DNA from 2 places in the Kocuria sp. CPCC 204721 genome. Region 2 is predicted to be linked to the other one. Evidence: riboswitches for the same ligand, from Rfam matches in the RefSeq annotation. Region 2 holds a riboswitch; the other holds the start of a gene.
What was found. Region 2 has a riboswitch for S-adenosylmethionine ahead of RF637_RS10365 (LLM class flavin-dependent oxidoreductase). Riboswitches for the same ligand answer to the same signal wherever they lie in the genome.

Region 1: linked by a shared signal. The riboswitch ahead of RF637_RS09655 (MetQ/NlpA family ABC transporter substrate-binding protein) and the one ahead of RF637_RS10365 (LLM class flavin-dependent oxidoreductase) in region 2 are both predicted to bind S-adenosylmethionine.

The regions. Positions count from the first base shown of each region.
Region 1 covers NZ_JAVKPO010000009.1:69,542-85,287, reverse strand. Annotated here, with positions in the region: gene rpsB (30S ribosomal protein S2) at 1-188, shown strand, start outside; gene tsf (translation elongation factor Ts) at 303-1,133, shown strand; gene pyrH (UMP kinase) at 1,335-2,111, shown strand; gene frr (ribosome recycling factor) at 2,231-2,788, shown strand; gene RF637_RS09685 (phosphatidate cytidylyltransferase) at 2,788-3,762, shown strand; gene RF637_RS09680 (DivIVA domain-containing protein) at 3,848-4,588, shown strand; gene RF637_RS09675 (DUF485 domain-containing protein) at 4,750-5,139, shown strand; gene RF637_RS09670 (cation acetate symporter) at 5,136-6,776, shown strand; gene RF637_RS09665 (GlsB/YeaQ/YmgE family stress response membrane protein) at 6,938-7,201, shown strand; gene dxr (1-deoxy-D-xylulose-5-phosphate reductoisomerase) at 7,364-8,623, shown strand; SAM riboswitch class IV at 8,677-8,791, shown strand; gene RF637_RS09655 (MetQ/NlpA family ABC transporter substrate-binding protein) at 8,887-9,771, shown strand; gene RF637_RS09650 (methionine ABC transporter ATP-binding protein) at 9,768-10,820, shown strand; gene RF637_RS09645 (methionine ABC transporter permease) at 10,820-11,476, shown strand; gene ispG (flavodoxin-dependent (E)-4-hydroxy-3-methylbut-2-enyl-diphosphate synthase) at 11,652-12,818, shown strand; gene RF637_RS09635 (GNAT family N-acetyltransferase) at 12,857-13,675, shown strand; gene RF637_RS09630 (proline--tRNA ligase) at 13,774-15,600, shown strand; gene RF637_RS09625 (TSUP family transporter) at 15,622-15,746, shown strand, end outside.
Region 2 covers NZ_JAVKPO010000011.1:42,765-58,510, forward strand. Annotated here, with positions in the region: gene RF637_RS10335 (succinate dehydrogenase cytochrome b subunit) at 1-25, opposite strand, end outside; gene RF637_RS10340 (DUF3995 domain-containing protein) at 171-689, opposite strand; gene RF637_RS10345 (AMP-binding protein) at 699-2,831, opposite strand; gene RF637_RS10350 (ABC transporter permease) at 2,964-3,953, opposite strand; gene RF637_RS10355 (aliphatic sulfonate ABC transporter substrate-binding protein) at 3,950-4,999, opposite strand; gene RF637_RS10360 (ABC transporter ATP-binding protein) at 5,004-5,807, opposite strand; SAM riboswitch class I at 5,815-5,906, opposite strand; SAM riboswitch class IV at 6,035-6,149, shown strand; gene RF637_RS10365 (LLM class flavin-dependent oxidoreductase) at 6,227-7,654, shown strand; gene RF637_RS10370 (SdpI family protein) at 7,940-8,332, shown strand; gene RF637_RS10375 (alcohol dehydrogenase) at 8,490-9,554, shown strand; gene cls (cardiolipin synthase) at 9,736-11,226, opposite strand; gene RF637_RS10385 (GNAT family N-acetyltransferase) at 11,240-11,755, opposite strand; gene purL (phosphoribosylformylglycinamidine synthase subunit PurL) at 11,795-14,092, opposite strand; gene purQ (phosphoribosylformylglycinamidine synthase subunit PurQ) at 14,253-15,044, opposite strand; gene purS (phosphoribosylformylglycinamidine synthase subunit PurS) at 15,047-15,304, opposite strand; gene RF637_RS10405 (SDR family oxidoreductase) at 15,539-15,746, shown strand, end outside.

The sequences.
Region 1 (15,746 bases), on a different contig from region 2:
AGGGCCTCATGGAGCGCAACAACGGCAAGTCCAACGCCGCCGAGGAGCCCATGGCCGAGTGGGAGCGCGAGCTGCTGGAACAGCACAACGAGCAGACCGCCGAGCAGGCGGCCCCGGCCGAGCAGACCGCGCCCGCCGCCGAGCAGCCCGCCGAGACCGAGCAGAAGGACGCCCCCGCCGCCGAGTGAGGCCGGTGAGCGAGTTCACCTTCCATTCTTCCCGGTGACCCATCGTGGTGACCGGAACCGTGCCGGACGTCCTGAGGCGCCCGGCACGGACGAACCGACAACAGAGGAGTTCACATGGCGAACTACACCGCTGCCGACATCAAGGCCCTGCGCGAGCGCACGGGTGCCGGGATGCTGGACGTCAAGAAGGCCCTGGACGAGGCCGACGGTGACGCCCAGAAGGCCCAGGAGATCATCCGCGTCAAGGGCCTCAAGGGTGTGACCAAGCGCGAGGGTCGCTCGACCGCCGAGGGCATCATTGTGGCCCGCACCGAGAACAACGTGGGCTACATGGTCGAGGTCAACTCCGAGACCGACTTCGTGGCCAAGTCTGCCCCGTTCGTGGAGTTCGGCAACAAGGTGCTCGACGCCGCCGTGGCCTCCGACGCCGCGGACCTCGAGTCCCTGCTGGCCGCCCAGGCGGACGGCAAGACCATCTCCGATCTCGTGACCGAGACCGGTGCGCTGTTGGGCGAGAAGGTCGTCGTGCGTCGTGTGGCCCGTGTCGCCGGTGATCACGTGGCCGTGTACCTGCACAAGACCTCCAAGGACCTGCCCGCCCAGGTGGGTGTCCTGCTGGCCGTGTCCGGTGCTGACGCCGAGACCGCCGCGCACGACGTTGCCGTGCACATCGCCGCGATGTCCCCGTCCTTCCTCTCCGAGGAGGACGTCCCCGCGGAGACCGTGGAGAATGAGAAGCGCGTCGCGGAGGAAACCGCTCGCAACGAGGGCAAGCCCGAGAAGATCATCCCGAACATCGTCCAGGGTCGCCTGAAGGGCTACTACAAGGACGTCGTGCTCGTGGACCAGGACTTCGCCAAGGACGCCAAGAAGTCCGTGGGCCAGGTGCTGTCCGAGGCTGGCGCCACCGCCACCGCGTTCGCGCGGTTCCGCGTGGGGGCCTGAGCACCCGTTCGCGGGGTCCCGCGTGCGCCGAGCACGTGAGGCCCACAGCGACGTCTCGACGGGAGACCGTCACGCGTCCCGCACTGAAGCGGCGGGGCACCACTGGGGGACCGGGGGTGCCCCGCCGCTTCTGTATGCTGGAGGGCGGTCTGCCACGGGCGGGCCGCCTCATGACCACGAATCGGCCCCCCGGGAGGATCCATGCCCAGCATCATCGAATCGGAACCCCAGGACGAGGCCCTCGGCGGGGACCGGCAGCTGCGGCGCACCGAACCGGCACGTCGCAGGGTCCTGCTCAAGCTCTCGGGCGAGGTCTTCGGTGGCGGCAGCGTGGGCGTGGACACCTCGGTGGTGCGTGAGATCGCCGAGCAGATCGCCGCGACCGTGGGCCGCGTGGAGACCTCCGTGGTGGTCGGTGGCGGCAACTTCTTCCGCGGCGCGGAGCTCTCCCAGGCAGGGATGGACCGTTCGCGCGCCGACTACATGGGCATGCTGGGGACCGTGATGAACTGCCTGGCGCTGCAGGACTTCCTGGAGCAGTGCGGCGTGGACACGCGCGTGCAGTCCGCCATCAAGATGGAGCAGGTCGCGGAGACCTACATCCCCCGCCGCGCGATCCGCCACATGGAGAAGGACCGCGTGGTGATCTTCGGTGCGGGTGCGGGCCTGCCCTACTTCTCCACGGACACCGTGGCCGCGCAGCGCGCCCTGGAGGTGCACGCGAGCGAGGTCCTCATGGCCAAGAACGGTGTGGACGGCGTCTACACCGCGGACCCGCGTAAGGACCCGGACGCGCAGCGTCTCGCGAGCCTCACATACGACCAGGCAATCGCGCGCGACATCCGCGTGATGGACCAGACCGCGTTCGCGCTGTGCCGCGACAACAACGTGACCATGCGCGTGTTCGGCATGGAAGGCGCGGGCAACGTGACACGCGCGGTGCTGGGCGAGGAGATCGGGACCCTGGTCACCCCGTAAGGTCTCGCGGGCCGTCGCATCGCGCGACCAGCCGCCCCCTGCCCGTTAGAGTGGGGAGAACGAACCGTCGCCACCGGCGTCAGTACCGCCGGCCGGCCAGCTCATAAGGAGAAACACCCGTGATTTCAGATGTCCTCTCGGATGCCACGACCAAGATGGGTAAGGCGGTGGACGCCGCCAAGACGGACTTCGCCACGGTTCGTACCGGCCGGGCCAACCCGGCGCTGTTCTCGAGCCTGCTCGTGGAGTACTACGGCACGCCCACCCCGCTGCAGCAGCTCGCGTCGTTCCAGACCCCCGAGGCCCGCACCCTGCTGATCACCCCCTACGACCGCAGCGCTCTCAACGACATCGAGAAGGCCTTGCGGGACTCGGACATCGGCGCGAACCCCGCCAACGACGGCAACGTGATTCGCGTGGTCATGCCCGAGCTCACCGAGGAGCGCCGCAAGGAGTACGTGAAGATCGTCTCGAACAAGGCGGAAGAGGGCCGGGTGTCCGTGCGCAACGTGCGCCGCCACGCTAAGGAGGCCATCGAGAAGCTCGTCAAGGACGGCGAGGTCGGCGAGGACGACGGCAAGCGCGGCGAGAAGGACCTGGACGCTGCGACCAAGAAGCACATCGACCAGATCGACGATCTGCTTAAGAACAAGGAAGCCGAACTGCTCGGCGCCTGATGGCATCGGCTGATTCCCCCGGCTCCCCGCACCGCGACACCCGCCCGCCGTCTCCCGCCCCGGCGGGGGAGCAGGGGCGGGCGCACGACCCCCTGGTCACCACGGGATCGCTGCGGCAGGTCCTCACCCGCCCCTTACAGCGCAGCACCGAGCACAAGGCCCCCTCGCGGGCGGGCCGTAACCTCCCGGCCGCCGTGGCCGTGGCCGTCGTGCTCATCGGCGCGCTCGTCACGGGGCTGTTCTTCGTCCCGCTCGTACTGGCCCTGCTGGCCGGGACCGCGGCGGGTATCGGGGTGTGGGAGATCGCGCGGTCACTGACCTACAAGGGCGTGCAGATCCCGCAGGTCCCCGCGGTGATCGCGGCGGTGCTCATGCCGCTCGCGGCGTTCTTCGGCGGGGCGGAGGCGTTGTCCATGGCGCTCGTGCTCGCCGTGACACTCGTGGTGGTGTGGCGGGCCTTCGGGCCCAAGCAGGGGATGATGCTGTCCATCATGGGCTCGGTGTTCGCGCTCGTGTGGGCCTCGTTCCTGCTGAGTACGGCGGTGCTGCTCTACCATTCCCCGGACGGACCCCACAAGGTCCTCACGATCATCCTGCTGGCCGTCAGCTCCGATACCTTCGGCTACGCGGTGGGGGTCGTATGGGGCAAACACCCCATGGCACCCAAGATCTCTCCCAAGAAGTCGTGGGAGGGTTTCGGCGGATCCGTGGGCGGTGCCGTGGTCGTGGGCGTGCTGTGCGCGCTCTTCCTCGTGGAGATGCCGTGGTGGCAGGGCGCGGTCCTGGCGGTCGCGATCGTCGTCGTGGCCACCGTGGGCGACTTCTCCGAGTCCATGATCAAGCGGGAGATCGGGATCAAGGACATGGGGACCCTGCTGCCTGGTCACGGCGGAGTGATGGATCGCATCGACTCCATCGTCTTCGCCGTGATCACCGGCTACGTGATCTTCGAACTGTTCACCGTCCTGGGGTGACGCGGTCGCGGGCCGACCGCCCGTGCGCCCGGGACGCACGGACGCCGCCCCTCGCGGGTCGCGTCCCGGCCGCGGAAGGGCGGGTATGAGTACTCAGCAACGTTTCGATCGCCTCGGCGAGCGGGCCTGGGGTTACGACCCCGCCCAGGTGGACGACTTCCTGGACCGCCTCGCCGCGGTCATGCATACGACGCCGCCTGCCCCCGGTGGCCACGCGGACCCGGTCGCGGGCCCCGGGACGGTCGCTGAGCCGGTCGTTGACCCGGCCGATGTCACGGACCCCGTCACCGCCGAGGACTCTGCTGCGTCCGCGGACACCGCCGGGGCGACCGACGCGGACCGTGAACCCGAGAGCGCGGAGGCGGTGCAGCGGCGTCGTCGGCTGGGCAGCCGGCAGGTGCGCGAGCGCGTGTTCGACCGCGTCAAGGGCGGTTACGACCCCGGAGCGGTGGACGCCCACCTGGACGCCGTGGAGGACGAGCTGTTCGCGCGCGAGAAGGCCGCGTTCGTGGCCGAGCACGGCGCCCGGCGCTGGGAGGAGCACCTGGAGCTGTTGGCCGGGCTGTTGCTGGGGCGGCTCAACCGCCCGCACGGTGAACGCTTCCGCCGGCCGAGTTCGCACCGCACGCTGGGTTACGCGGCGGCGGACGTGGACGTGCTGTGCGACCGGCTCATGGACGCGTTGCGCGGTGAACCCGAGGTGGACCCGCGGCTCGTGAGGACGGCGGTCTTTCGATCCGCCCAGGGTCAGCGCAGCTACGAGGAACAACAGGTGGACGCGTTTCTGGACCGGGCCGTGGAGTTTGTCCTGGCCATGCGGCCGTAGCGGCGCGCCATGACGCCGAATGTATACACAGATCGATCAAAATTATAAGGTGGGCTAACCAAACCGCGGATTTCAGGGGTTTTTCGACGTTGTGACGGACATGTCTTGTGTCATTGGATACACAGTGCGTACTGTGGTGATCATCACACAAGGAGGCACACATGGCGTCCACGCCCCCTGTCGACCCCAACGGTTCCACGGCAACCCAGGGCATCGACTTCCCCGCGGTCCAGCGTTCGCACGAGTTCCAACGGCTGCGCTCGACCCACCGATCCTTCGTCTTCCCCCTGGCCATCGCGTTCCTGGTCTGGTACCTGCTCTACGTGGTCCTCGCCATCTACGCGCCGGGCTTCATGTCCACGCGGGTCGTGGGCAACGTCAACCTGGGTCTGATCCTGGGTCTGTTGCAGTTCGTCACCACATTCGGGATCACTGCCGCGTACGTGAGCTTCGCCAACCGCAAGCTCGATCCGCAGGCCACCGCGTTGCGTGAGGACCTCGAATCCACTTCCGGCCACCGGGACGGCGACCACCAGGAGGCCCGGCCATGATCGCCGTCCCCGCCCTCTCGACACCCGCGGTGCACCTGGCGGAGGCCGCCACGTCCACCGTGGGCAACCCCGCGATCAATATCTCGATCTTCCTGGCGTTTGTGCTCGTGACGCTCGTGGTCGTGATCCGGGCGTCCAAGTCCACCGCCACGGCCGCGGACTACTACGCGGGTGGGCGCTCGTTCTCCGGGACCCAGAACGGTCTGGCCATCGCGGGTGACTACCTCTCCGCGGCGTCGTTCCTGGGCATCGTGGGCGCGATCGCCCTGCAGGGCTACGACGGGTTCCTGTACTCGATCGGCTTCTTCGTCGCGTGGCTCGTGGCCCTGCTACTGATCGCCGAGCCGCTGCGCAACACCGGCAAGTTCACCATGGCGGACGTGCTGTCGTTCCGATTGCGGCAGAGGCCCGTGCGGGTCGCGGCGTCCATCTCAACCCTGGCCGTGACGTTCTTCTACCTCCTGGCGCAAATGGCCGGGGCGGGGGCCCTGGTGTCCCTGCTGCTGGGGATCGGCTCCCGGGCCGGGCAGTCCCTGGTGATCGTGATCGTGGGCGTCATCATGATCGTCTACGTGCTCGTGGGCGGCATGAAGGGCACCACATGGGTGCAAATCATCAAGGCGTGCCTGCTCGTATCCGGCGTGGCCGTGATGACCGTGTGGATCCTGGCCTTGTTCGGGTTCAATTTCTCGACCATGCTCGGCGCGGCCGTGGAGACGAACAACAACCCCGCGATGCTCGATCCCGGGCTGAAGTACGGCGTGAGCGAGATCTCCAAGCTGGACTTCATCTCGCTGGGTCTGGCCCTCGTCCTGGGTGCCGCCGGCCTGCCGCACGTGCTCATGCGCTTCTACACGGTGCCCACCGCCAAGGAGGCCCGCAAGTCCGTGGTTTGGGCGATCACTCTGATCGGCCTGTTCTACCTCTTCACCCTGGTGCTCGGGTTCGGTGCGGCCGCGCTGATCGGTGCGGACCGGATCAAGGGCGCGCCTGGTGGTGTGAACTCGGCGGCTCCGTTGCTCGCGTACGAACTCGGCGGGTCCATCCTCATGGGTCTGATTGCGGCGGTCGCGTTCGCCACGATCCTCGCCGTGGTCGCCGGTCTGGCCATCACGGCCTCCGCGTCATTCGCACACGACATCTACACGTCCGTGATCAAGAAGGGCACCTCGGACCCGCGTCAGGAACTGCGCGTGGCCAAGACCACCGTGGTGGTCATCGGCCTGATCTCGGTCGCCGGCGGCATTGGCGCGCAGGGTCAAAACGTGGCGTTCCTCGTGGCCCTCGCCTTCGCGGTAGCGGCCTCCGCCAACCTGCCCACCATCCTCTACTCGCTCTACTGGAAGCGCTTCACCACGCGCGGCGCGGTATTGTCCATGTACGGCGGGCTGATCATCTCCGTGGTGCTCATTATCTTCTCCCCGGTGATGTCCGGATCGGAGACCTCCATGATCCCCACCGCGGACTTCGCGTTCTACCCGCTGTCCAACCCCGGCATCATCTCGATCCCGGCGTCCTTCCTGCTCGGTTTCCTGGGCTCGCTCAGCGAGCGCCGGCCGGAGGACCCGCGCAAGCAGTCCGAGATGGAAGTGCGTTCCCTCACGGGAGTGGGAGCGGAGAAGGCCGTCTCGCACTGACCCGGTTCACCGCCCCTTGACACGGCCGCCGTGTCCGGTTTCATCCGGACGCGGCGGCCCGTGTAGCGTTGGTGTCTGGTACTACACTGTGAACCAGTTCGCTGACCACGTGCGGTTGCGGAACACCGCAAACGCGCACAACGAGAACCAGAGGTGGAGAAATGGGCATCATTAGCTGGATCATCCTCGGTCTGATCGCCGGCGCGCTCGCCAAGCTGATCCTTCCGGGCAAGCAGGGTGGCGGGATCATCGTCACCATCATCCTCGGCATCGTGGGGGCCTTCCTGGGCGGCTGGCTGGGTAGCTTCATCCCCGGCCTGAGCGACGGGATCAACAGCTTCAGCATCGGCACGATCATCACGTCCGTGATCGGCGCGATCATCGTGCTGCTCATCTACGGCGCCGTCGTCGGCCGCCGTCGCTGAATCACCCGCGGGTCCTGAACGGGACTTCCACACAAAGGCGTCACCTCCGGGTGGCGCCCTTGTCGTATCTCCCGTGTCGTGCGTCCGGAGTCGTGTGCTCGGTGTCGTGCGTGCGGGGTCCGGCGCTCACGCGATACTGGGGTCATGACTTCCTCCACCGGCATGACCCCCGATCTCGACTCCGCCACCCGGCAGGCCCCCCGGCGCCTCGTGATCCTGGGGTCCACGGGATCCATCGGGACGCAGGCGCTCGACGTCGTGTCCGAGGCCGCGGGGCTGCGCCGGCCCGTCTCGGATGCCACCCACGAGCCCTTCGAGGTCGTGGCGCTCGCCGCGGGCGCGGGTCACCTCGAGCTGCTCGCTCAGCAGGCCGTGACGTTCGGCGTCCGTGCGGTGGGCACGAGCGGTACGGCGGACGACGCCGCCCGGTTGCGTGAGCTGATCGCGGACCGGTCACGCGCGGCGTCGTCGGCGGCGCCCGAGGTCCTGTACGGGCCGGACGCTGCAACCCGGATCGCGCAGTGGGAGGGTTCGGACCTCGTGCTGAACGGGATCACCGGGAGCATCGGGCTCGCACCCACCCTGGCGGCGCTGGGAGCGGGTCGGCGGGTGGCGCTCGCGAACAAGGAGTCCCTGATCGCGGGCGGTCCGCTCGTGTTGCGCGCCGCGGCGGACACGGGCCTCGAGGACGCGCTGATCCCCGTGGACTCCGAACACTCGGCGATCGCCCAGGCCCTGCGCTCCGGGACGGCCTCCGAGGTGCGCCGGCTCGTGCTCACGGCGTCCGGCGGACCGTTCCGCGGCATGACGCGCGAGCAGCTCACGCGCGTGACACCCGAACAGGCCCTGCAGCACCCCACGTGGGACATGGGGGTCATGGTCACCACGAACTCCGCGACCATGGTCAACAAGGCACTGGAGGTGCTCGAGGCGAGCCTACTGTTCGACGTCCCCCTGGACCGGATCGACGTCACGGTGCATCCGCAATCGGTCGTGCACTCCATGGTGGAGTTCGTGGACGGATCCACCCTGGCGCAGGCGTCCCCGCCGGACATGCGCCTGCCCATCGCGCTCGGAATCGGCTGGCCCCACCGCGTGACCGGTGCCGCCGCGGGGTGCGACTGGACCCGGGCCGCACAGTGGACGTTCGAACCGCTCGATTCGCAGGTGTTCCCCGCCGTGGAGCTCATGAAGCACGCGGGTTCGCGCGGCGGGACGTGGCCCGCGGTGTTCAACGCCGCCAACGAGCAGGCCGTGCACGCGTTCCACCGCGGGGCGCTCGGCTTCACGCAGATCGTGGACATGGTCGAGCGTGTGCTGGAGGATCACGACGGCGTCACGCGGCCCACCCTTGAGGACGTCCTGGGGGCGGAGGAGTGGGCCCGGGCCCGCGCGGACGAACGTATCGCCGGGATGGCATAGGGCCCTTCCGGCGGTCGTCGGCCCATGGCAGGGCCATGCTAGAATTCCGGGTGGATGACGAGATCCGGCGCGTAGCTCTGGCTGGCCGGACGGCAACCCTCTCCCGTAGCGGGGTGCCCCAGATGACCATCCGGTCGCGGTTGCAACAGATCACGGCAAGTGCGGTTCCCCGGAAATCAGCACGTACCCGTCCCTGTGCCCTCATCCAGGGGGGACTGTTCGCCCCGCGAGTCCCCGTCACAGACCCCTGGAAAGGCATGATCATGCGAACCAAGCGTTTGATTCCCGTCGTGTTGGCCACCACCCTGGGCCTCACCCTCACCGCGTGCGGCGGCGGCTCCGAAAACTCGGACCCGGCCGCGGACGGCAAGATCACCGTCGGGATCGTGGGCTCGACCCCTGTGCAGGAAGCGTTGAAGCAGGTCGCCGCGGACAACGACATCACGGTCGAGTACGTGGACTTCAGTGACTACAGCCAGCCGAACCCCGCTCTGAAGAGCGGTGACATCGACATGAACTGGTTCCAGCACATCGCGTACCTCGCCGATTACAACAACAACGCCGGGGACACCATCACTCCCGTGGGCTCCACGTCCATCTTCCCGCTGGGGCTGTACTCCAAGAGCGTGAAATCCGTGGGTGACTTCAAGCAGGGTGACGAGATCGCCGTGCCGAACGACTCGATCAACCTGTCCCGCGCCCTGAACCTCTTGCACCAGCAGGGTCTCGTGGAGTTCACCAAGGACACGATCGCCCCCACCGAGCAGGACATCGACACCGCCAAGTCCAAGGTCACGGTCCGCCCGGTCTCCGCCGAGCAGACCGTGCTGTCCATGGACTCCGTGGCCGCCTCCGTGGTCAACAACGACTTCCTGGACCGCGCGAACATCGATCCCAAGTCCGCGCTGGCTCAGGACGATCCCACCGCGGACAGCGCCAAGGTGTACGACAACCTCTTCGCCGCGACCGAGGCGAACGCGGACAACGAGACCCTGAAGAAGGTCGCGAGCTTCTACTACGACGACAAGGTCCAGGACGCGGAGAAGACCGAGACCAAGGGCACCGCGGTGCCCACCAAGGTGGATCAGCAGGAGCTCAAGGACTTGCTGGCCCGCTACTCGCAGGACCTCAAGGAGCAGACCAAGTGAGCCCGTCCGCCACGGCGGACACCCTGGTCAGTTTCCGGGACGTGAGCAAGGTCTTCGTCACGGGGTCCAAACGCCGCCCGCGCACCGTGACCGCGGTGGACTCCGTGGACCTGGACATCCGCCGCGGTGAGATCTTCGCGGTGATCGGCTACTCGGGGGCGGGCAAATCCACCCTCGTGCGGCTGATCAACGGCCTGGAACCCATCTCGTCCGGGACGCTCGAGGTCGCCGGTAACCGTGTGGACGGGCGCAGCGAATCCCAGCTGGCGCCCATCCGCCGCAAGATCGGGATGATCTTCCAGCAGTTCAACCTGTTCACGTCACGCACAGTGGCGGGCAACATCGATTACCCGCTCAAGCGTGCCGGGTGGAAGCCCGAGGAACGCAAGGCGCGGGTCGCGGAACTGTTGGAGTTCGTGGGCTTGACCGAGCGCGCCGGGAACTACCCCGAGCAGCTCTCGGGTGGTCAGAAGCAGCGCGTGGGGATCGCCCGCGCGCTCGCGAGCAATCCCGAACTGCTGCTCGCGGACGAGTCCACCTCGGCGTTGGACCCGGAGACCACCCAGGAGGTCCTGGGTCTGCTCAAGCGCGTCAACCGTGAGCTGGGGATCACCATCGTGTTGATCACCCACGAGATGGACGTGGTGCGGGCCACCGCGGACCGCGTGGCCGTGATGGACAGCGGTCGTGTGGTGGAGACCGGGACCACCGCGGAGGTCTTCGCCCACCCGCGGGCGCAGACCACGCGCAAGTTCGTCTCCTCGGTCATGCGCACCGTGCCGCGCGCGGACGAGATCGAGAAGCTGCGCCGGGAACACCCCGGGCGGCTCGTGCTGGTGGACGTCACCGACCAGAACCGGATCGGGGACGTGCTCTCGGACGCCGCCCGTAACGGTGTCAGCTTTAACATCGCCTTCGGGGGGATCTCCATCCTGCAGTCACAGTCCTTCGGAACGCTCACGCTGTCCCTGACCGGTTCGGACGAGTCCGTGGACCGCGCCGTCGAGAGTCTGCGCGCCGTCACCACGGTGCGGGAGGTGAGTGAGTGATGGAGTGGTCTGCTCTGGGCCCGCAGTTGCTGGACGCAACCGGGCAGACGCTGTATATGGTCTCCGTGACCCTCGTGCTGGCCGGGCTCATCGGCCTGGCCGTGGGCATGGGGCTCTACGTGACCCGGCGGGGCAGCATCCTGGAGAACGGTCCACTGTTCACCGCGCTGAACCTCCTGGTGAACTTCGTGCGTCCCATCCCGTTCATCATCCTGCTGGCCGCCCTGGGTCAGGTCACGGAATCGGTCGTGGGCACGCGCCTGGGCCCCAACGCCGCGATCTTCACCATGACCATCGGCGCTACGTTCGCGGTGGCCCGCATCGTGGAGCAGAACCTCATGACGGTGGATCCCGGGGTGATCGAGGCCGCGCGGTCCATGGGGGTCTCACGCTGGAAGATCATCACCACGGTGATCCTGCCGGAGGCGCTCGGCCCGCTCGTGCTGGGGTACACGTTCCTGGTCATCGGCATCACAGACATGTCCGCGATGGCCGGTGCGATCGGTGCCGGCGGTCTGGGTGACTTCGCGTTGCGCCTGGGCTATCAGCGCTTCAACGACCAGGTCACGTGGGCCGCGGTGATCGTGATCATCATCCTGGTCCAGCTCGTGCAGTTCTTCGGCAATTGGCTCGCGCGCAGGATCATGCGCCGCTGACGCTCACGCGCCCCGTACCATGGCGACGCCGCCCCCGGAACATTCCGGGGGCGGCGTCGTGTTCGGCGCATCACGTGCGGCTGTAGCACGTGGGAGGAGTGGGGCACAATGGACAGTGCAACATCGCGGGGCGCGCGTCACGGGCCCCGGACGCCACTTCCTTGGGAGGCAATTCGTGACCTCGGTCAATCTCGGTATGCCCGCCGCGCCCCAACCGGTGCTCTCGCCCCGGCGCAAGACCCGCCAGATCCAGGTGGGTTCGGTGGGTGTGGGGTCGGAGCACCCGATCAGCGTCCAGTCGATGACCACGACCCCCACCACGGACATCAACGCCACGCTGCAGCAGATCGCCGAGCTCAACGCCGCCGGTTGCGACATCGTGCGCGTGGCGTGCCCGTCCCAGGACGACGCCGACGCCCTGCCCATCATCGCCATGAAGTCCCCGATCCCGGTGATCGCGGACATCCACTTCCAGCCCAAGTACGTCTACGCCGCGATCGACGCCGGGTGCGCCGGTGTGCGCGTGAACCCGGGCAACATCCGCAAGTTCGACGACCAGATCGAGGGCATCTCCCGTGCGGCGGAGGCCGCGGGCGTGTCCATCCGGATCGGCGTGAACGCGGGCTCCCTGGACAAGCGCCTGCTGCAGAAGTACGGCAAGGCCACCCCGGAGGCGCTCGTGGAGTCCGCCGTGTGGGAGGCCTCGCTGTTCGAGGAGCACGACTTCCACGACTTCAAGATCTCGGTCAAGCACAACGACCCCGTGACCATGGTGCGCGCCTACCAGTTGCTTGCCGAGCGCGGGGACTGGCCGCTGCACCTGGGTGTCACTGAGGCCGGCCCGGCCCTGCAGGGCACCGTCAAGTCCGCGACCGCCTTCGGCATCCTGCTCGGTCAGGGCATCGGGGACACCATCCGCGTGTCCCTGTCCGCGCCTCCGGTCGAAGAGGTCAAGGTGGGCAATCAGATCCTGCAGTCGCTTGGGCTGCGCCCGCGCAAGCTCGAGATCGTCTCGTGCCCCTCGTGCGGGCGCGCGCAGGTGGACGTCTACAAGCTCGCCGAGGAGGTCAACGAGGGCCTGGCACACCTGACCGTGCCGCTGCGCGTGGCCGTGATGGGCTGCGTCGTCAACGGCCCGGGGGAAGCCCGCGAAGCGGACCTGGGCGTGGCCTCGGGCAACGGTAAGGGCCAGATCTTCGTGCGCGGTGAGGTCATCAAGACCGTTCCCGAGGACCAGATCGTGGAGACCCTGCTCGCCCAGGCCAACGAGATGGCCGAGAGCATGGAATTGGACGAGAACGGCCAGCCGGTCGAGGGCGCGCCGGTCGTGACCGCCGGGTGATCCTGCGCCGCGCCCCGCGGGTGCTCTCACCCGCCGCCGTGAACCAGTCGGCACTGGACCGCCTGCTGGCGCGGCACGCGGTGTCCGGGGTGTTCGTCGCGGCGCACGTGGCCCGGATCCGGGCCGCCCGCGGTCGGCGGCAGCCGCCCGTGATCGGTGTGGCGGACTCCTCCGGCGAGCTCGTGGGCGCGTGCTGGGCGGGAACCAACGTGGTCCCCGTGGTGCTCGACCAGACCGGGACGGACCTCGTCGCGGACGTCCTGGCCCGCGGCGGCCCCCGCTTCGCCTCGTTCTTCGGTCCCGCCGATCCCGTGCTCGGACTGTGGGAACGATTGCGGGACACGTGGCCCGAACCCTTCGACGTCCGTCCCGTGCAACCGCTGCTCGTGATGGACCGTGATCCCGCACCCGAGTTGTTCACGGGGCCCGCCCGCGATGTGCGATGGGCGCAGGACGAGGACTTCCCTCGCGTGCTGCCCGCGGCCGCGGCCATGTTCACCGAGGAAGTGGGGTACTCCCCCTTCACCACCGGGGCGGAGGGTTACCGCCAGCGAGTGCGCTCCCTCGTGCGCGATCGCAGGACCGCGGTGCTCACCGACGAGCACGGTACCGTGATCTTCAAGGCGGACATCGGGTCACTGCACGGGTCCGTGTGCCAGATCCAGGGCGTGTGGGTGGACCCCGAGCACCGGGGGAGGGGACTGGCCGTGCCGTGTATGGCCGCGACCGTGGCGCTCGCCCGGCAGTACGTCCCGACCGTGAGCCTCTACGTGAACTCGTTCAACGCACCCGCCCTGGCCACATACCGCCGAGTGGGTTTCCGGCGGCACGGGGATTTCGCCACGGTCCTCCTGTGAGCCCCCAGGCCAGGCGTGCGCCGGTGCCGCGCAGCGATAGACTCGCGGGGATACCCGCCGCTTCGATCGATCCCTTCACGGGTGGATAGGATCCCTTCATGCCCCTTCGCCTGAGTTCCTTGTTCCTGCGCACGCTGCGCGAAGACCCCGTGGACGCAGACGTGGACAGCCACAAGCTCCTGGTGCGCGCCGGGTACATCCGCCGCGCGGCGCCCGGGATCTACACGTGGTTGCCCCTGGGGCTGAACGTCCTGGGAAAGGTCGAGCGGATCGTGCGCGAGGAGATGAACGCGATCGGCGCCCAGGAGGTGCACTTCCCGGCGCTGTTGCCGCGCGAACCCTACGAGGCCACCAACCGCTGGACCGAGTACGGTGAGAACCTCTTCCGGCTGCAGGACCGCAAGGGCGCGGACTACCTGCTCGCGCCCACGCACGAGGAGATGTTCACGCTGCTCGTGAAGGATCTTTACTCGTCCTACAAGGACCTCCCGGTCTCGCTGTACCAGATCCAGACCAAGTACCGGGACGAAGCCCGCCCCCGCGCGGGTCTGCTGCGCGGGCGGGAGTTCATCATGAAGGACTCCTACTCGTTCGACATCGACGACGCGGGGTTGGACGAGTCCTACGCCAAGCACCGCGCGGCGTACGTGCGGATCTTCGAACGCCTCGGCCTGCCGGTCGTGGCCGTGTCCGCGACCTCGGGGGCCATGGGCGGATCCCGGTCCGAGGAGTTCATGCACCCCTCGTCCGTGGGTGAGGACACCTTCGTGCGCTCGGCTGGAGGCTACGCCGCGAACGTGGAGGCCGTGACGACGGTGGTCCCGGAGCCGATCGACTACGCGGACGCTCCTGCGGCCCAAGTGCACCGCACCCCCGCGAGCCCCACGATCGAGACGCTTGTGGAGCGCTCCAACGAGTTGCACCCCCGCGAAGGCGAGCCGTGGACCGCCGCGGACACGCTCAAGAACGTCGTGCTGTCCGTCTCGTTGCCCGGTGGTAAGCGTCAGCTCGTGGCCCTGGGCGTTCCCGGGGACCGCGACGTGGACCTCAAGCGCGTGGAAGCCGGGATCGGTGAGGCCCTCGGACAGGGCGGTGAACTCGAGGTCGCCGCCGCGACCGAGGACGAGCTGCGTGCCGTGCCCGAACTCGTCAAGGGCTACATCGGTCCGGGTCTGAGCCGCGACGACGCCCTGCTCGGTTCCGAGTCCCGCACGGGCATCCCGTACTTCGTGGACCCTCGCGTGGTGCCGGGCACCTCGTGGATCACCGGCGCGAACGTGGCCGAGACCCACGTCTACCACCTGGTCGCCGAGCGCGACTTCACGTGGGACGGCACCCTCGAGGCTTGCACCGTGCGTGACGGGGACCCCGCACCGGACGGTTCCGGGCCCCTCGAGATCGCGCGTGGCATGGAGATGGGCCACGTCTTCCAGCTCGGGCGCAAGTACGCCGATGCCCTCGGGCTCAGGGTGCTGGACAGCAACGGCAAGCTCGTGACCGTGACCATGGGCTCCTACGGTGTGGGCGTGACCCGCGCGCTCGCGGCCGTGGCGGAGTTCTACCACGACGACAAGGGCCTGTTGTGGCCGCGCGACCTCAGCCCCGCGGACGTCCACGTGGTCGCCACGGGCAAGGGCACGGAGGTGCTCGAGGCCGCGGAGGAGATCGTCGCGCACCTCGAGGACGCCGGGATCAGCGTCCTGTTCGACGACCGTCCCAAGGTCTCCCCGGGTGTGAAGTTCGGCGACGCCGAGCTGCTGGGCGTACCCACCGTGCTCGTGGTGGGCCGCGGGCTCAAGGACGGGATGCTCGAGCTCAAGGACCGCCGCAGCGGGCAGTCCCGGGACATCGCACGCGAGGACGTGGTTGCCGAACTCACCGCCGAACTGCGCGGATCGGACACCCCCGCGGACGACACCCTGTAGTCCCGGCCCGGGTGTTCCGTTATGGACCTGTCCGCCCTCGCGGGATCCGGTCTGGACTCCGCCGCCTCCGGCTTCGTCGTGCTGCTGGTGCTCACCGGTTTCGCCGCGGGGTTCATCGACGCCGTGGTGGGCGGTGGAGGGTTGCT
Region 2 (15,746 bases):
TCGAGGGCTGCGCGGCGGAATTCATCACTGAGCCATCCTAGAAGTTCCTTCGGGGCATAACAGTTCGCGGGGTCACACGCGGTCATGCCCGCAGATCGGGAAGAAGCCTGGGGGGTGGTCATCCGCAGTTGGCGGCGTGGGTTCCCCGGTCGTCTCCTTCGTGCGGATGTTCACCTCCCGATAAGTGACTCACGTGTGCCGTGCGGGCGCGTCCGCGCCGGCCGGGACCGCCACAGATGGATCAGCAGCGCGGCACCCCAGACCAGGAACAGTGGATCCCACAACCATGCGTGACCGATCATGGCTAGTCGCTCGTATCCGGTGGCGGGGCGGATGAGCCCGATGAGCACGGCATTGCTGATCACCGTGTTGGTCCCGCCGTAGACCACCAGGACCACGGCACCCACCCAACTTATGGCCCGCCAGAACCGTCGCCAGGGCACCCTGTCGTAGGCTTCCGCCACTGGGATGACGGCCGCCATGAGCTTGAAAAGCGAAACCATGCCCAGCCCCAGCCCGGCGGCCAGGGGTGCCTCGTAGGACAGCCGTACCGTCCACTGCCCCACGGTGTCCAGCAACCAGTGCCCGCCCAAAGCCCAGTAGAGGCTGAATCCGGCATGCACGACTCCGGCCGCACACGCCAACCAGACCCAGCCGCGACCGCCGTGGGATCGGGGCAACAAGCTCATGTGGTCAAGCTAAGCACGCCCTGCCAAGACCTCCGCGATCGCGTTTAGCGCTTCCTCGTTCTGCAGCGAGGAACGGTCGCCCAGCTGCTCGCCCTCGTAGAGCTGGGTCAGCAGGCGGCGCGTGATCTTCCCCGAACGGGTCTTGGGCAGATCCGGAACCACGATGACCTCGCGCGGTTTGGCGATCGGGCCGATCTCCCGGGCCACGTGCGCGCGCAGCTCCTCGCGGACCTCGTCCGTGGACAGCGATTGCGCATCCGCCGTGAGCACCACGCACGCCAAAATGGCGTGGCCCGTTACCGCGTCGCGGATCGGGGTGGCCCCGGCCTCCACTACGTGGGGGTGGGTCACCAGGGCGGATTCGATCTCGATCGTCGACAACCGGTGCCCGCTCACGTTGATCACGTCGTCCACCCGCCCCAGGATGTAGAGGTCGCCCTCGTCATCGGTGCGTGCGCCGTCGCCGGCCCGGAACCAACCGCGCTCGCCGTAGGCCGCCCAGTAGGAGGACAGGTAGCGCTGCGGATCGCCCCATACCGTGCGGGCCATGGACGGGCCGATCTTGTCGATCACGGCATAGCCCTGCAGGTTGGGGCCCACTTCCTCACCGGCCTCGTCCAGTACCCGCACAGATACGCCGGGGACCGCACGCGTAGCGCAACCGGGCTTGAGGGGGGTGTGCGCTGCGGCCTCGTCGAACGTGCCGGGAGGGGCGAACTGCGGATCGTGCGGGCGCGGGGATGCGACGCAGGAGCCCGTCTCGGACTGCCACCACGTGTCCACGAAGGGCACCTCGTCGCGGCCGACCTGGGCGCGCAACCAGCGCCACGCCTCCGGGTTGATGGACTCGCCCACGGAGCCGAGCAACCGGATCGAGGAGAGGTTGTAGACCGGGGGCAGCCCCTTGGGGAACGCGCCCATGAGCGAGCGGATCAGGGTGGGTGCCGTGTAGTAGTTGGTCACGCCGTAGCGCTCGATGATCTCGAAGTGGCGGCCGTAATCCGGGGTGTTGGGCGTGCCCTCGTAGATCACCTGGGACACGCCGTTGACCAGCGGGCCGTAGATCTCGTAGGTGTGTGCAGTGACCCACGCGAGGTCCGCGGTGCACCAGTGCACGGTGGAGTCCACCTTGGTGGGGTCGTTCACGGCGGACAGCTCCTCCGGGCGCAGCACCCCGGACGCGTCGGGCACGTCCGGGAGCAGGTCGAACAGCAGGGCGTGGGTGTATGCCGTCTGCACCATGTATCCGCCCATCGTGTGGACCAGGCCCTTGGGCCTCCCCGTGGTGCCGGACGTGTAGATGATGAACAGGGGCGTCTCCGCGTCGAACGCCTCGGGCTCGTGGACGTCCGAGACGCCCGCGGTGAGCTCGTGCCACCACACGTCACGCCCGGGGGTCCACGGCACGAGTTCCTCGTCCTTGGAATGCAGGCCCCGGGTGCCGCGCGGCAGATCGGTGCGCCCGGGCCGGGACGTGCGGCGCACCACGATCACGTGCTCGATGCTGTTCTCGCCGCTGCAGGCCTCGTCCGCATTGGTCTTCACGGGGACGACGGCGCCGCGCCGGTTCTGCCCGTCCGTGGTCACCAGGACCTTGGCTCCGGTGTCCTCGACCCGGAACTTGAGGGCTTCTGCGGAGAACCCGCCGAACACGAGCGAGTGGATCGCCCCGATGCGCGCGCACGCGAGCGTGATGATCACGGTCTCCGGGATGACCGGGAGGTAGATGACCACGCGGTCGCCCTTCTCCACGCCCAGTTGGAGCAGGGCGTTGGCGGCCCTGGATACCTCACGCTGCAGGTCCGCGTAGGTATAGACCAGGCGGTCCCCGGGTTCACCCTCGAAGTACAGGGCCACGTGCTGACCACGCCCGGCTGCCACATGGCGGTCCACGCAGTTGTACGAGACGTTGAGTTTCCCGCCTTCGAACCACGCGATCTCGGGCACGGTGTAAGTGGGGTTGCCGTCGTGGTCCTCACCCGTGCGCTGCGGCTTCTCGAACCGGTGAGCCGTGTGCCACGGCTGCGCCCAGTCCAGCCGCCCGGCCTGCTCGACCCAGAACTGCACCCGGGCGTCGTCAGAGATCAACGCCGGGTTCGGTGTGGGGTGAGCGGGGTCTGAGTACGAGTGCGTACCGGTCACGAGTCCTCCTGTGATGTCGATCCGAACGGTCGGTGTCTGCAACGGCCGGGCCCCCGGTGGAACGACCGGGCCCCCGGTGGAACGACCGGGCCCCGGTGGAACGGCGGGCGCCGGCGGGAACCGGGCGGGTTGTCACCTGGTTCCGGCCACGCTCCAGCGCCGCTGCGTCCACCGCTCGAAGATGCCGAGCAGGGCGTCCGTGAGCTTGCCCAGCACGGCCAGCAACAGGATCGCGAGCAGCAACCGGTCCGTGCGGCCGTTGTTCTGCGAATCGGTGAGCAGGAACCCCAGGCCCATGGAGGAACCCAGCAGTTCCGCGGCCACCAGGAACAACCACGCCTGGGCCAGGGCCAGACGCAGCCCGGAGATCACGGAGGGCAGCACCGCGGGCAACTGCACGGTGGTGAAGAGTTTGACCCCGCGCAGCCCGAAGGACCGTGCGGCTTCGATCAGGTGCCGGTCCACGTGGCGCAGCGCGGCGGACACCGTGGTGTACACCGGGAAGAAGGCGCCGATCGCCACCAGGGTCACCTTGGAGTTCTCCCCGATCCCGATCCACAGCAACAGCAGCGGCACCCACGCCAGGGACGGCACGGCGCGCAGCGCGCCGATCGTGGGCGAGCCGATGGCCCGCGCCCACGGGGAGAGCCCCAGCAACGCGCCGAGCAACAGCCCGAGCCCACTGCCGATCAGGAAGCCCACGATCACGCGCTGCGTGGAGATCCCCACGTGCAACCACAGGTCACCGCTGCGCAGCAGCTCCCATCCCGCGGCGAGCACCGCAGACGGGCGCGGCAACTGCACGGGGGAGAAGGTCCCGTTCGTGGAGAGGGCGTGCCACACGAGCACCAGCAGCACGGGCAGGACGATCCCGATCAGCCCCAGGGCCCAAGGATTGCGCAGCGCGCTGGGACGCGTGCGGGAATCCGCCGCGGCAGGGGTGTCTGATGGGGCTGCGACGTCGCCGGGCGCCACCGCGCCCGCCCCGTGGCGTCCGTCGTCGTCGGACAGTGTGGCCACCGCAGTGACGCCAGCTGCTTCGGAGGACGTGCCGCCCGGTGCTTCGCGGGACGCGCCGTCCGAGGACCGCGGTGCGGCGGAGGAGGTGTCGTGAGTGCTCATGAGGACTGCTTCCCTTCGATCACCTGGGCCACGGCGGCCGCATCGGCGTGTTGTGCGTAGTGCTGCTCCACGATGTTCGCGAGCGCCTCGTCCACGTCCTGCTGCGAGGAGACGTCCCCGGATTCCACCAGGATGGGCCCGACCCGCTCGAGCACCGCGAGCTGTTCGGGGCCCGGAACGGGGTCGATGTCCAGGTGGGTGCGCTGCCAGACCCGCCGGGCGGTGTCGCGATCGATGCTCGCGCCTTCCGCGAGGATCGCGATCCCCTCCTCCGGGTGCTGCAGCGCCCACTGCCGCGCGTAGGCGTACGTGTTCACCACGTCCTGCGCACCCGTGGGGTTCAGCTGCAGGAACACCTCCCGCGCGTTGAGGAACCCGTACGTGTTGAACTCCAACTGCCGGTGGAACAGCACGTCCCCCGCCTTCTCCGCGGCGGCCATCACGGGGTCCAGTCCGGACCATGCGGCCACCTGACCGGTGTCCAGCGCGGTGCGCCCGTCCGCGTGCTGCAGGTTCACCACGGTGACGTCCTGGGCGCTCATGCCCGCCGCGCCGAGGGACTGTAGGAGGAAGAAGTACGGATCCGTGCCCTTCGTCGCGGCCACGGACGTGCCCGCGAGATCCGCCACGGTGCGCACGGGGGAGTCCGGGGTGCGCACGAGCGCGGACCACTCGGGCTGTGAGAACAGGTCGATCGTCCTGATCGGCGAGCGGTTGGCACGCGCGAGCAGTGCGGCGGAACCTGCCGTGGAGCCCACGTCCACGACCCCGGCGCGTAGCGACTCGTTGGCCTTGTTGGAACCGGCCGAGTACACCCACGTCACGGTCTGACCGTGGGCCTCGGCGACCTTCTCGAGCCAGCCCTTGGCCTTGATGATCAGGGACAGCGGGTTGTAGGTCGCGTAGTCCAGGTAGATCTCGTGCGCGGAACCGCCGGCCACACCGCGGCCCGGACCTTCGCCCTCCATGACGCATCCGCTCAGGGGCAGCGCTAGCGCGGACAGGCCGAGTGCCTGCAGGGCGCGGCGTCGGGACAACTGCGCCATGCGCTCAGCGCTCCACGCCGAGCAAGGCCAACAGGTGGGCGCGCAGCGCGGTGATCTCACTGTCCTCGCGGGAGCGCGGGCGGGCCAGCTCGGGGGAGATGATCTCGGCGATGGTCGCGGGGCCCGTGGCCGTTTCCCGCGCGAGCACCACCACGTGATCGGAGAGCACCAGGGCTTCCTCGACGTCGTGGGTGACCATGAGCACGGTCGTGGGATCGGCGCGGTGCACGTCCAGCAGCAGATCCTGCATCCTGATCCGGGTCAGGGCGTCCAGGGCCCCGAAGGGCTCGTCCAACAGCAGGACCCGCGGGTTCCGTGCCAGGGCCCGGGCGAGGGATGCGCGCTGTGCCATGCCCCCGGAGATCTCCGAGGGACGGTGATTCGCGTGGTGGGACAGGCCGACGAGCTCCAACAGCTGCGCCACCCGCCGCTTCCCTTCCCGGGCGGGAGTCCCGTGGGGCAGACCCAGTGCCACGTTGCGCGCCACGCTGCGCCACGGCAGCAACCGCGGTTCCTGGAAGCCGACGGCGCAGCGCGGGTCGATCTCGCGCACCACCGAGTCGTCAATCCGGACTTCGCCCTCGCTCGCCGTGCCGAGCCCGGCCACGGCGCGTAGCAGGGTGGACTTGCCGCACCCCGAGGGGCCCAGGACGGAGACGATCTCGCCCGGACGCACCGTGAAGGTCACGTCCCTCAGGACGTCGTGGACATGCGCTCCGTGGTGTGCGGGGAAGGACTTGCCGACCCGGTCGAAGGTGACCGCAGCGGCGTCGACGGCAGATTCCGGGCGCGTGAGGATATGGCTCAATTCATCAACTCCATCGTTCCTGGCATTAGCACCTTGCCCGCGTGGGGCTGGTTGCTGCGACGTCAACGAGCCAGGTCTCTCAGCCGCTCCGGATGGGAACCCCACCATTGAACGGGCCGGGAGCCCGCGGGTGCAAATCGTGTGACGCGCCGGGGCGCCGTCGTGACGTGCCGTAACCCGAGGTGTTTCCGAGGACCGGGGATCCCCGTTAGGATCGATGCCACAACGATCACGAGTGCCGACGTTTAGCCCTGGCTTGTCGGACGGCAACCCTCTCCCGTAGCGGGGTGCCCCAGGTGAGGATCGGGCCGCATGACACACCGCATGCGGCAAGTACGGCGCCACACAAGCGCGCTGGACCCGCAAGGTAGGCCGCCGTAGGTGGTGCACGGGGCGCGGGTCGTGTTCCTGCTGAGGGGCTGACCGAGATGAGCAAACGGATTTCCGTCAACGCGTTCGACATGACCTGCGTGGATCACCAGAGCTTCGGGTTGTGGCGCCACCCGCGGTCCCGGGCCACCGAGTACAACACCATCGAGTACTGGACGGAGCTGGCCAAGCTGCTGGAGCGGGGCAAGTTCGACGCCCTGTTCCTTGCGGACGTGGTGGGCATCTACGACATCTACAAGAACTCCGCGGCTCCGGCCGTGCGTGACGGGGCCCAGGTCCCGGTCAACGACCCGTTCATGCAGGTCTCGGCCATGGCCGCCGTGACCGAGCACCTGGGCTTCGGCGTGACGAGCGCGGTGACCTACGAGCAGCCCTACACCCTGGCCCGCAAGTACGCCACACTGGATCACCTCACCAAGGGCCGCGTGGGATTCAACGTGGTGACCTCCTACCTTCCGTCCGCTGCGGAGAACCAGGGCCTGCCGCGCCAGATTGAGCACGATACGCGCTACGAGATCGCGGAGGAGTTCTTGGACGTGTGCTACAAGCTTTGGGAGGGCTCGTGGGAGGAGGACGCTGTGGTTCAGAACCGTGAGACGGGTGTCTACGCGGATCCCACCAAGGTCCATCCCATCCGGCATAGCGGGGAGCACTTCACGGTTCCCGGAGCGGGGCTCACGGCACCGTCCCCGCAGCGCACACCGCTGATCTTCCAGGCCGGCGCGTCCTCGCGCGGGCAGGCGTTCGCGGGTAAGCACGCGGAAGCCGTGTTCATCGGCGGGTTGCGCCCGGACCTCACGCGTTTCGTGACTGACAAGATCCGCGACCGGGCTCAGGCCGAGGGCCGCAGCCGTGACGACGTCAAGATCTACGCGATGCTCTCCGTGGTCGTCGCGGACACGGACGAGCAGGCCCAGGAGAAGTACCGCGATTACCTGCAATACGTGGACCTGGAGGCCTCCCAGGCGATCATCGGTGGGTGGTCCGGCGTGGACCTGTCCCAGTTCGACGAGGACGAGGCCCTGAACTACATCAAGACCGACTCCATCCAGTCCTTCCTGACCCCGTTCACGCTGCAGTCCAAGGACAAGCAGTGGACGCGCGAGGAGATCGCCAAGCACTGCGCCTTGGGCGGGATGGGTGCCGTGCTCGTGGGTTCCGCGCAGACCGTCGCGGATCAGCTCGAGACCTGGGTGGACGAGGGCGGCCTGGACGGCATCAACCTGGCCTACCACGTGAGCCCCGGTTCCTTCGAGGACTTCGTGGAGTACGTGGTCCCCGAGTTGCAGAAGCGCGGGCGCTACCGCACCGAGTACGAGGGCACCACCCTGCGCGAGTCCCTCTACGGCGAGGGCCAGCCGCGGGTCAAGGACACCCACCCCGCCGCGAAGTACCGCGGCGCGTTCGTGGGCGAGCCCTCCGTCGCGGACACGCCGTCCCGCGAGCTGGTGGGCTGACACCTCCCTCCGACGACGACGCCGCTCGCGCCCGGTCCCGCAGGCCCGGCAGGGCGGCGTCGTCGACCCCGGTCACCGTGACCGCCCCATCCCTGGCGATGCGGAAGAGAGCGACCTCGTCATGACCTTGTGTCAGCTGACGACGACCAGGATTCCCCACTGGGTTCTGCCCTGCGGCGGAGCACCTTGCGGTGGAGGCGTTCGCGGATGACGTCACCGGATCCGCAGTGCCCGGATCCGTGACGGTCGTAGGGTGGAGGAAATGCCCGTGACCCGGAGGGAACCGTGGACGAGGACCTGCTCGGAGTGATCATGCTGTCGTTCAGCACGGTCCTGGTGTGCGTCGTGACCGTGGTGACCGTCAGGGCAGCGGCCGTCGGCTCGCTCGATCGCAACGGGGCCGTGGGCCTCCGGACCCGGCACACGCGCGCGTCCGACGCCGCGTGGTCCGCGGGTCACGCCGCGGCCCTTCCGAGGGTGCGGTGGTCCGTTCCCGTGGCCGTGTGTGCCGTGGTGGCGGCGATCGTGTTGCTCGTTCTGGGGCGGCCCGAATGGGGCATCGTCGCCGGGCTGGCGGGTGTACTGCTGCAGGTCGCGGTGCTGGTGTCCGCCGTGGGGCCTGCCAACCGCGCCGCTCGGCGGGCCGCGCAAAAGTCGGCTCCGGAACCCCGCGCCTGAGACCGGAACCCCGCGCCTGAGACCGGGGCGCATCAGCGGCGTCGTCGTCCCCCGATGCGACGGGCACGGACCCGTGGACAACTCGGCGTAGCGGCCTAGAGTAGTGACACAGCTCACCTGATAAGGCGACTTACACACACGCAACGAAGGAGTGGCCATGAAGGTTTTCGCGCACACGGAGCCGGGCGGAGCAGCCCAGGAACTCGAGGTGGAACGGCCCGAACTGGAAGGCTCCGCGGTCATGATCCGCGTGACCAACTCGGGGGTCTGCCACTCGGACGTGCACTGCCAGGACGGGTACTTCGACCTCGGCAGCGCCGGACGCTACGAACTGACCGCGGCGGGCGCGCAGTACCCCGTGGTGCTCGGGCACGAGATCGTGGGGGAGGTCGTGGCCGCGGGACCGGACGCCACGGTGACGCCCGGGGACACCAAGTACATCGTGTTCCCGTGGATCGGTTGCGGCGAGTGCCAGGCCTGTTCGGAGGACCGCGAGAACTACTGCAGCGGGAAGAAGCGCAACCTCTCGGTGCAGCGCCGCGGCGGCTACGCAGAGGAGGTCCACGTGCCGGACGAGCGCTACCTGGTGCCGCTGGGCGACATCGACCCGTCCTTCGGCGCCACGCTCGCCTGCTCCGGCCTGACCTCCTACTCAGCGGTCAAGAAGATCATGCCACTGCCCGCGGATAAGCCCGTGGCCGTGATCGGCGCGGGCGGTGTAGGGCTGATGACCATTGCGGTGCTCAAGGCCCTGGGTCACGAGAACATCGTGGCCGTGGACATGAGCGAGGCCGCGTTGAAGAACGCCCAGGCGGTGGGCGCGTCCGCCACGGTGGCCGTGGGCGGCGAGGACCTCGTGGGCGACATCGTCCGGGCCGGCGGGGAGAAGATTGCCGCGGCCATCGACCTCGTCAACAACGGGGACACCTCCAACGCCGCGCTCTTCGCCATGGCCAACGGCGGGACCCTGGTCAGCGTGGGCCTGTTCGGGGGCCAGTACCAGTTCCCCACCGCGCTCACCGCGTTCAACCTGCTGAACATCCGCGGCAATTTCGTGGGCAGTCTTCCCGAACTCAAGGAGCTCGTGGCGCTCGCCCAGGACACGGATCTGCCCAAGCCGCCCATCACGGAGCTCCCGCTCACCGCACAGGAGGTCAACTCCGCGCTGGACGGCCTGCGCAACCGCACGTTCAACGGCCGCGCGGTGCTCGTAGCGGGCTGATCCGCACCGGGCCCCGTGCCCACCGTGCACGACGACGCCGTCGCCACCCCGATCTCTGCGGGCGGCGACGGCGTTCGCGCACCCGGGCGAGGAACGGACACTCGCGCCCGCCCCGGGTGGGCGGCACCGAGGGGACGGACGACGCCGCGCCCGGCTCCGCGGCGTCGTCGTCCGGGGCGCGTCAGAGCAGGCCGGAAGTAAGGCGGCAGACGTTCTCCACGAACTTGCGCCCCAGCGAGCGTTTCTCCCAGGCGTCCAGGTCCAAGAGGGTGGAGTTGGCGCGGAACTGCCCCACGACGTCCTCCATCCGGGTGCGGAACGACTCGTCCACGATCAGGACGGAGACCTCAAGGTCCAGCGCGAAGGAACGCTCGTCCATGTTGGAGGAACCGATCACGGAGACGATGTCGTCCACGAGCACGAACTTGGCGTGCAGCACGGTGGGGGAGCTGTAGCGGTAGATCTCCACCCCGGCGCGCGCGAGTTCGGAGTAGTACGAGTTCTGGGCGTGCTGCGCGAGGAACTGGTCCGAGGTCTCACCCACGAACAACTGCACCCGTACGCCCGCCTGGGCCTCCGTGGTGATGGCGTGGAGCAGGGACTCGTCCGGGACGAAGTACGGGCTGGAGATCACTACGCGGTGATTGGCGTTGTAGATCAGGTGGTTGAACAGGCGCAGGTTGTTCTCGGTCTCGAACCCGGGCCCGGACGGCACCACCTGGGCGTACATGGGCTCGGCCGTGTGCTCGAGCGCGGCGGGGGTCTCGTCCAGCAGGAGGTCGTCGGTTTCCGAGTACCAGTCCGAGACGAACACCGCGTTCAACTCGGTGACTACGGATCCCGTGCCCCGGACCATGAGGTCCTTCCACTCGAGGCCCTTCCGCAGGTTCTTCTTCTTGTTGTAGGAGCGGTGGATGATGTTCTGTGAGCCCGTGTAGGCCACCTGGCCGTCCACCACCAGGATCTTGCGGTGGTTGCGCAGGTCCGGGCGCTGCCACTCACCGCGCCACGGGCGGATGGGAAGCATGCGCCGCCACGGCACCCCGGAACGGTTGAACTGGCGGACCAGTTCCGCGTACCCCGGGTAACCCAGAGACCCCACGTGGTCGATCAGGATCCGCACGCGCACACCTCGTTCGTGGGCGCGGATCAGGGCATCGAGCAGCTCTCGGGAGACCTGGTCCACGGCCACGATGTAGAACTCGAAGTGCACGTAGTCCGTGGCGCGGTCCACGTCCCGGGCCATCCGGGCCATGGAATCGTGATTGTCGGTGAGGATCTCGAAGTCGTTACCGCCCACCATGGGCAGGGCGCCCAGGTTCTGGTTCAGCTCCGCGGTGGTGCGCACCCATTCCGGGTACTCGGCGAGCTCGGGCCCCAGCGGGAGGCGCTCGGGGGTGTTCTCCTGGATCACGTGGTTCATCCGGGCCTGCTTGGCCATGCGTTTACGCGGTAACCGGGTGGAACCGATCACCACGAACAACAGGAGCCCCGCGTACGGCATCAGGAAGATGGCGAGCAACCACGCGAGCGCCACGGACGGACGGCGCTGATGGGGGATCCAGCCCAGGGCCAGGATCTTCAGGAGCAGGTCCAGGACCGCCAGGATGATGAGGATCCACTCCGGCAGGGTGTCCGCGGGGAGCAGGTCGAAGGGTATCCAGGGGTACATCCGTGACCGCTCGTCAGGGGCGCCGCAGGTAGTAGGTGTCCTCCGAGCCCTCGGAGGGTCGTTTCACGAACCCGCAGCGCACGAGCACCCGGCGTGCCGGTTCGTGGTCGGCCGGGACGGAGCCGTGCACCGCACGGATCCCGGGGTCCTCGAATGCGCGGTCCACGAGCGCGCGCAAGGCCTCGGTGGCCAGCCCCTGGTTCTGGTGCTCCGGGACGATGGACCCCTTGATCTCCAGTTCGTGGTCCATGGCGGGTCCCGCGAACCCCGCGGCGCCGATGATCTGCCCCGAGCTGAGCCGGATCACGGCGAGCAGGGCGCAGTCGCTCTCCGTGAAGAAGTGCTCACCGGCCTCGATCGCCTCCCGGGCCCAGTCCTCGTTCTCGGGGGTGGGGAAACCCGGCGCGAACTGGGGCAGTCGTGAGCCCCCGGCCACGGCCTCGAGTTCGTCCGGTGTGAACGCGCGCAGCTCCAACCGCTGCGTGCGCAACGGCTGCGGCGGAACCGGCCGCGGCATGTCGTCCAACATGGCTCCCTCCGAGGGTTCTCGTGCTGTGGTCCCGGCCCGTCAGCCGAAGTGACGGGGCAGGGTTAATGCGTGGGCGATCTTCAGCTCGTCCAGCGCCACCGTGAACTCGCCCTGGAAGTCCAGGGCCCCGGCTTCGGTGTCCACCACGCCGATCCGCGCGAACGGGTAGCGGCGCACGGTGCACATGTCCTGGAAGCGCACCTCCTCCGAGCGCGGCACGGCCACGACGGCACGGCCCTGCGTCTCGGAGAACAACAGCGTGAACAGGTCCACGCCGTCCCGCTCGGCGACCTCACCGAGGCCGATCCGGGCGCCCACGCCGAAGCGCAACGCCATCTCGGCGAGCGTGGCCCCGAGGCCGCCCTCCGCGACGTCGTGCGCGGCGTCGATCATGCCGTCCCGGGACATGTTGATGAGCATGTCACCCAGGACGCGCTCGCGGGCCAGGTTCACGCGCGGGGGCAACCCACCCAGGTGGCCGCGCACGCGCGCCCACTCGGAGCCGTCCAGCTCGTCCGCGGTCTCGCCGAGCAGATAGATCGCCTGGCCATCCTCACTCCAGCCCGAGGACGTGCGGCGCGTGACGTCGTCGAACACGCCCATCATGGCGATCACCGGGGTGGGGTTGATGGCCACGCCGCCGGTCTGGTTGTAGAGGGAGACGTTACCGCCGGTCACGGGCACACCCACGGTCTGGCACCCGTCCGAGAGGCCGCGCACGGCCTCCGCGAACTGCCACATGATGTCCGGGTCCTCGGGGGAACCGAAGTTCAGGCAGTCGGACACGGCCACGGGGCGCGCGCCCGCGGTGGCCACGTTGCGGTACGCCTGGGCGAGCGCCAACTGGGCGCCCTGGTACGGGTCCAGGCGGGTGTAGCGACCGTTCGAGTCCGTGGAAAGGGCCACGCCCAGGTTGGTGCGCTCGTCCACGCGGATCACGCCGGCGTCATCCGGCATGGCCATGGCGGTGTTGCCCTGAACGTAGCGGTCGTACTGGTCGGTGACCCAGTCCTTGGAGCACAGGTTCGGGGAGGCCATCAATTCCACGAGCGCAGGGCCGAGCTCCGCGCCGGACGGGCGGGCGGCGTCCTCCGGGGAGCCCGTGAAGTGGGCTGCCTGCAGGGCGTCCTGGGATTCGGGGCGCGCGTAGGGGCGTTCGTACACGGGACCGTCGTGGGCCACGGTGCGGGGATCCACGTCCACGATGACCTCACCCTGGTAGTCGATGACCAGGCGGCCGGTGTCCGTGACCTCGCCGATCCACGAGTACTCCACGTCCCACTTGGCCATCACGGCCTCGAAGCCCGCGACCTTCTCGGGGGTGACCACGGCCATCATGCGTTCCTGCGACTCGGACATCAGGATCTCGCCCGGGGTCAGGGACGGATCGCGCAGCAGGACCTCGGTGAGGTCCACGCGCATGCCGCCGTCACCGTTGGACGCGAGCTCGGACGTGGCACACGAGATGCCCGCCGCACCGAGGTCCTGGATGCCCTCCACGAGCGAGCTCTTGAACAGTTCCAGGCAGCACTCGATGAGCACCTTCTCCGCGAAGGGGTCACCCACCTGCACCGCGGGGCGTTTGGAGGGCTTGGAGTCGTCGAAGGACTCGGACGCGAGCACCGAGGCGCCGCCGATCCCGTCCCCGCCGGTGCGCGCGCCGAAGAGCACCACCTTGTTGCCCGTCCCGGACGCGTTCGCCAAGCGGATGTCCTCGTGGCGCATCACGCCCACGGCGAGCGCGTTGACCAGGGGGTTGCCCTGGTAGCACGGGTCGAACTCCACCTCTCCGCCGATGTTCGGCAACCCCAGCGAATTGCCGTAGCCGCCCACGCCGGCCACGATCCCGTGCACCACACGCTGGGTGTCCGGGTGGTCGATCGCGCCGAAACGCAACGGGTCCATCACGGCCACCGGGCGGGCACCCATGGAGATGATGTCCCGCACGATCCCGCCCACGCCCGTGGCCGCACCCTGATAGGGCTCCACGTAGGACGGGTGATTATGGGACTCGATCTTGAAGGTCACGGCCCAACCGTCCCCGATGTCCGTGACGCCGGCGTTCTCACCGATGCCCACCATGAGGTTCTTGCGCATCTCGTCCGTGACCTTGTCCCCGAACTGGCGCAGGTGCACCTTGGAGGACTTGTACGAGCAGTGCTCAGACCACATCACGGAGTACATGGCCAGTTCCGCCGCGGTGGGGCGGCGGCCCAGGATCTCCTTGATGCGCTCGAACTCGGTCTCGTTCAGCCCCAGTTCCGCCCAGGGCAGCTCGGTGTCCGGGGTGGAGGCGGCGTGCTCCACGGTGTCCAGGTTGAAGTGGGTTTCGCTCATGACGACTACTAGATCCCTTTGCGAACGATGGGGCGTGCGGTGCCGGGCGGGCGCTCACGCGGAGGCATGGTGTGGGCCGGGTGCGGTTCCCCGAACTGGCCCGATGACGAACGGATGGGACGCCGCGGTCCTCGCTGCGGGCGAGCGCGGCGTGGACGGGTCAGCGCAATAGGTGTTCCAGGGCGGAGACGAAGACGTCCAGCCCGTCTGTTCCCTGGCGCATCTGGACCGGACCGGAGCCGGAAAGATCGGCGCCGAAGCCCGGTTCCACGGCGTGCTCGGGGTGGGGCATGAGTCCCACCACGTTGCCCCGCGCGTTGGTGATCCCGGCGATGTCGTTGCGGGAACCGTTGGGGTTGCCGCCCGCGTAGCGGAAGACCACCCGGTGCTCGGCCTCTAACTCGTCCAGGGTGCGCTGCTCCGCGACGTACTGCCCGTCCTGGTTCTTCAGCGGCACCACGATGGTCTGGCCCTGCTCGAATCGCCCGGTCCACGCAGTGTCCGTGTTCTCCACGCGCAGCGCCTGGTCCCGACAGATGAACTTGAGCTGTTCGTTCTTGATCATGGACCCCGGCAGCAGGTGGGCCTCGGTGAGTACCTGAAAACCGTTGCAGATCCCCAGCACCGGCATGCCCTCCCGGGCATTGGCAGCGTCCACGATCTTGTCCATGAGGGGGGCGAAGCGGGCGATCGCACCGGCGCGCAGGTAGTCCCCGTAGGAGAAGCCACCGGGCAGGATCATGGCGTCCACACCGTTGAGGTCCTTGTCTGCGTACCACAGCGGCACCGCGGTGCCGCCGGCGATCTCGACGGCGCGAGCGGCGTCGCGGTCGTCGAGCGTGCCCGGGAAGGTCACGACACCCACCCGCACGTCCGCGAGTCGAGAATCGGTGGCGGGTTCGGAGAGGTCCGCCACGAGAGGCGTCTGCTCGGCCGTGAGGTTCTGGGCCACGCTCAGTCCTCCTCGGGGGCCACGGAGACGTTCACGACGTCCTCGATCACCGGGTTGGACAGTAGCTTCTCCGCGGCTTCGCGGGCCTGGGCGAGCACCTGCTCGTCCGCTTCGCCCTCGACCGTGAGTTCGAACCGGCGGCCCTGGCGCACCTCCGTGAAACCGCTGAGCCCGATCCGGGGCAACTCATTCGCGATCGCCTTGCCCTGCGGGTCAAGGATTTCCGGTTTGGGCATGACGTCAACGACGATACGGGCCATTTCCACTACTCCTGCGCTTACGGGCCAATCCTCGCCCATCCTATCGGCCCGCGGGTGGGCCGCGGGCAGACGGCAGAGCTGCCGTGCGCGGCCCGCAGGGGATGTTTCCGGACACGGGCGTCCCCTACGATGGAAAGTGTGCTGAGCGTCGGCCCGCCCGGGAGCCCTCCCGGTCACCGGGTCGGCGAAGCGCGAGAGCTCGCCCGGACCCGCTCCACCAGAGAGGACACTGTCATGGGATTCCCTGAACAACAGCAAGAGGCCCCCGGACTGCAGGCCGAGATGAACCCTGTCCCCGATTGCGGTGAGGACAGCTACCGCGGATCGGGCAAGCTCGAGGGCAAGGCCGCGGTTGTCACCGGTGGTGACTCCGGGATCGGCCGAGCGGTGGCTATCGCCTACGCCCGCGAGGGCGCGGACGTACTGATCACCTACCTGCCCG